DNA from 2 places in the Pseudophaeobacter sp. A-200-2 genome. Region 1 is predicted to be linked to the other one. Evidence: riboswitches for the same ligand, from Rfam matches in the RefSeq annotation. Region 1 holds a riboswitch; the other holds the start of a gene.
The links. Region 1 has a riboswitch for cobalamin ahead of SM766_RS12055 (hypothetical protein). Riboswitches for the same ligand answer to the same signal wherever they lie in the genome.
Positions count from the first base shown of each region.

Region 2: linked by a shared signal. The riboswitch ahead of SM766_RS17910 (DUF1636 family protein) and the one ahead of SM766_RS12055 (hypothetical protein) in region 1 are both predicted to bind cobalamin.

Region 1 covers NZ_JAXGFU010000007.1:102,826-105,022, forward strand. The annotation lists gene SM766_RS12050 (protein-tyrosine phosphatase family protein) at 102-623, shown strand; gene SM766_RS12055 (hypothetical protein) at 738-1,112, opposite strand; cobalamin riboswitch at 1,233-1,468, opposite strand; gene SM766_RS12060 (SRPBCC family protein) at 1,577-2,044, opposite strand; gene nudC (NAD(+) diphosphatase) at 2,107-2,197, opposite strand, start outside.
Region 2 covers NZ_JAXGFU010000012.1:84,572-86,768, reverse strand. The annotation lists gene cobW (cobalamin biosynthesis protein CobW) at 1-627, opposite strand, end outside; gene SM766_RS17910 (DUF1636 family protein) at 631-1,053, opposite strand; cobalamin riboswitch at 1,157-1,372, opposite strand; gene cobO (cob(I)yrinic acid a,c-diamide adenosyltransferase) at 1,425-2,060, shown strand; gene glpD (glycerol-3-phosphate dehydrogenase) at 2,134-2,197, opposite strand, start outside.

The DNA.
Region 1 (2,197 bases):
GCCTCATAGGGTAGGGAAGCCCGCGGGCTTCGTCCACCGCTGTTGACCGCCCGGCAGGGCAGGTGGCAGAGTTTTTCCCTGTATGTGGTGGAGAGTGTGTGATGACTGGGATGAGTTCCGACGGGGCGGGCGCGCAGGCCCGGCAGCCCTTTACGATCTACGCGGTGTCCGCCGCCAATGGCATTCTTGCTATCTGCCCGCTGCCCGGTGCCGGGGGCGACTACAAGGGGGACCTTGAGCTGATCCACGACTGGCAGCCCGGTCTGGTCATTTCCATGACCACCGAAGCCGAGCATGTCTCCGTCGGGGCCGCGACGCTGGGGGTTGATCTGCAGAGCATGGGAAGCCGCTGGGTGCATCTGCCGGTGGCGGATTTTGGTGTGCCCGGCCCGGAGGTGAACGAGGCCTGGCCCGGGGTCAGCGCCTCGGCGCGCCAGGCGCTGAACGGTGGCGGCCGCGTTCTAGTGCATTGCCGGGGCGGCTGCGGGCGCTCCGGCATGGTGGTGCTGCGCCTGTTGATCGAATGCGGTGTTGCGCCAGAGGCGGCGCTGAACCGGTTGCGCATGTCTCGCCCCTGCGCGGTCGAGACCGAGGCACAGATGGCCTGGGCCCGCAGCCGCTGAGCCAGAGGCAGCCCGCCGGAGCGGGCTCGACTGTCATCCCGCTTTCTTCTTCACGGGGCGCGGCATTCACCGAATAAGACCGACGCCCCTCCTGTGGGTTCTCGGGGTCTGCCGCTACGCTGCGTTGAGCGGGATGGCTTCTCCGAAGGAGCAGGGGCGATGCGGCAGGTGATCTGCGGGCTGCGCTTGTGGATCGCTGGACAGTAGCGCGTCGGCAAAACGGTCCAGACCGCTGCGCTCTGCTGCGGTGTCCACTTCGCAGAACACCCGGATCCTGTCGTGCGAGGCAAAAAAGCGCGCCGGGCAATGGCGGGTGCAGCCATCGAGCAGGCTGTCGCCGGTGATTTCAAAATCCTCTTCGGTCATATCCCGCGCGGTATCGAGCGCCCCGCACAGGGCCACCAGCATCCGTTCCAGTGCCGGGCAGCTTGCCCCGGTGTGTTGACAGGTTGTTGCCGCAAGTTCATGCGTTTTTGTCGTCCAGATCATCGCGCCCTCCGCGCTGGGGCAGGGGCATAAAGAGGGGGGAGAGACATGTGGCCGGACGCTTGTCGGCCAGAATGGGCCGCGCGACAGGAACCATCTCACCCGCTCCGGACACCCCGCCCGGTTTCGAGTTGTGCGATGGCAGGTCTCCTGACTTGCGGGTCATAGCTTCTCCGGTCCTTCCCGGCCGCAGGTCTGTACCTTGCGTCCAGTGGATCTTCCGGGGTCGCTCTCCGCCTACAGTTGCGGGGGCAGTCGTGGAATTGTTCTGGCCGAGAGAGGCCGGATCGCACCACGTTCCCTTTTCATCCCGGACCCGCCAAAAGCGGATCGCGGAAACCATCTGTGAAATGGGTAGCGGGTCGAAGGGCGAGTCGTCAATTCGCTTGTGTGAAAGTCGGAGAAATCCGCGCCAACGCCAGCAAGCCAGGTAAGCTTGCTGAATTGTGCAGGCGGATGCGGTGCCCTCAGGCCGTGCGGTTCAATCGTTCTTCGGTCAGCCGGGCGAAATCTGCCGCGCGCGCCTTGAATTTTTTATTGAGCGAACCGCGCGCCAGTTTGAAGGATTGCAGCAGCAACCGCCCCGACAGGGTCTTGGCCGTCAGGTTTAGTGAAATTGTTACACGGGTGCGCCGCGGCGACAGCGCCATCAGTTCGATCTCGGTTTCGCCGTTCAGCCCGCTGCTGTCGCCGGACAGCAGAATGCGGGTGACGGGATCATAGGATTTGAGAGCAATGCGCAGCTCGCGCGCCTTGCCGCGAAAGTTGAATTTGGCATCCCAGGCGAGGCCGTTTTCAGGCGTGCTGATATCGCCGATCCGTTGCACGTCGATGCCGCGCCGGATGGCCGAGCGTTCAAAGCTTTCAAAGTCCGACAGGGCTTCAAACACGTCGGCGATCGGTGAATCGATATCTTCTTTACTCGTGAAATCCATGACTCTGACGCCTGCTTGCCTGTTTTGATTGATCAATTCTCAGCGTGGCCGCGATATTCCCTTTAATCCAGCGTATCCGCAAGCCAGTTCTGCAACAGAAAATGTGCAATTGCTCCTTTTCGGGCAGGCTTCAGGATCGGGTGCTCTCCGGCA
Region 2 (2,197 bases), on a different contig from region 1:
CAGTTGGCGCGGGGCTTCGGCTTCGATTACGGCACGGGCCTTGGCAAGGCCTTCTTCCCCGGCAAGGTCCGCCTTGGACAGAAGCACGATATCTGCACACGAGATCTGGTCCTCGAAGACTTCGGACAGCGGGGTTTCATGATCCAGACTGTCGTCCGCTTCGCGCTGGGCCTGCACGGCGTCAAGATCCGGGGCGAATTGCCCTGCGGCGACGGCTTCGGCGTCGGCCAGGGCAATGACCCCGTCTACGGTGATGCGCGAGCGGATCGCGGGCCAGTCAAAGGCTTTCAGCAGCGGTTTCGGCAGCGCTAGCCCGGAGGTTTCAATCAGGATATGTTCGGGCGTTTCCGGCAGCGCCATCAGGGCCTCGATCGTGGGAATGAAATCGTCCGCCACGGTGCAGCAGATGCAGCCGTTCGCCAGCTCCACGATATTGTTTTCTGGGCAGTTTTCATCGGCGCAGGATTTCAGGATGTCGCTGTCCACACCCGCGGTGCCGAATTCATTGACCAGTACGGCCAGGCGTTTGCCCTGCGGGTTCTGCATCAGGTGACGGATCAGCGTGGTCTTGCCCGCGCCGAGAAAGCCGGTCACCACGGTGACGGGAATTTTGTTGAGATCGCTCATCGGTTACTCCTCGGATGGGCATTCACCCGGCTGGGGCGCCGGGGGAATGCGGGCGATGGATTGCTTGCGAAAGACCTGCGGGCGCGCACGCCAGGGCACCAGACCGTCGTCGGTCGCGGCATAGGCAGCCGCACCTTGCAGGATGTCATCAACGTGTTGATCGGGATCCAGATCGCCGTAGATGTAGCTCCAGCGCTCGGTGCCGCCGCTCAGCACCATGGAACACCCGCGCTTGCAGGCGGACAGGCATTCGACGCCGCGCACCGAAACCCCGTCGGGCAGGTCGGCGGCGCGCAGCGCCTGCAGCAACAGGGTGCCGGGCCGGGTGGCTTCGGGATCAACGCCTTCGCGCTTGCAGGTGGTGCAGATGGTCAGGGTGACCTCTGGGCTGCCTTTGGGGGGCTGTTCAGCCGTATCCTTCGCCATTGGCGGGCGTCTCCTTGCGTCCTGTCAGACAGACGGGGAGAGGCCAGAGGGGAGCCGTATGGATGAATCGGCTCTCATCCGGTCGCGGCACACCCCGTCCGCCCGTAGATTAAGTCTGTTGGCAGGTCTCCCGGCTTGCGGATCTCAAGGCCGCCGCATTGCTGCGGGGTCTTTGCGGTTCTCCGGCCTTCCCGGTGTTACCCAGTGGCGTGGAGACCTCTCCGGTCACGGTCGCGGGGGCGGCTGTGCTTGGGCCAGATGGCCGTGTCACATTCCCTCTTCGCCTGCTTTCGCAGGAACCAACAAAATCCCCTTGCGCTATTGCGGGCTTCCTTGTCAAGACATGGTGCCAAACTGCAGGAGGGCACTTGGTGACCGAAAAGTCTGATAACGGCATTTCCGAGGAAGAAGCGGCACGGCACGCGTCCAAGATGGCGAAAAAGAAAGCGGCGCGTGACCGCATGATGGCCAATAAGGACGGTGAAAAGGGGCTGATCATCGTCCACACCGGCCCCGGCAAGGGCAAGTCCAGCTCGGGATTCGGCATGATCATGCGCTGCATCGCCCACGGCATGCCATCCGCCGTGGTGCAGTTCATCAAGGGCGCCTGGCAGACCGGCGAACGCACCCTGATCGAGGAGCATTTCGGCGATCTGTGCCAGTTCTACGCGATGGGCGAAGGCTTCACCTGGGAAACGCAGGACAAGGCCCGCGATATCGCGGCGGCCCGCGCAGGTTGGGAAAAGGCCAAGGAAATGATACTGGATGAGCGCAACACAATGGTTTTGCTCGATGAAATCAATATCGCGCTGCGCTATGAATATCTGGATCTGGATGAGGTTCTGGAGTTTCTGGTTGAGCAGAAACCACCGATGACTCATGTGGTTCTGACCGGACGCAACGCCAAGGAAGAGCTGATCGAGATCGCGGATCTGGTGACCGAGATGGGCCAGATCAAACATCCTTTCCGCGCCGGGATCAAGGCGCAGAAAGGGGTGGAGTTCTAAGACGGCCAGACCATCTGCAGAGGTGTCACCGGGCAGGGAATACCGTGCCCGGTGCGTTTCGATTTCCCCGCCGTTACGCGGCAATCTTGTCCTTGATATAGGTATCGACGGCCGCGCGCTCTTCCTCGGTCAGGCGC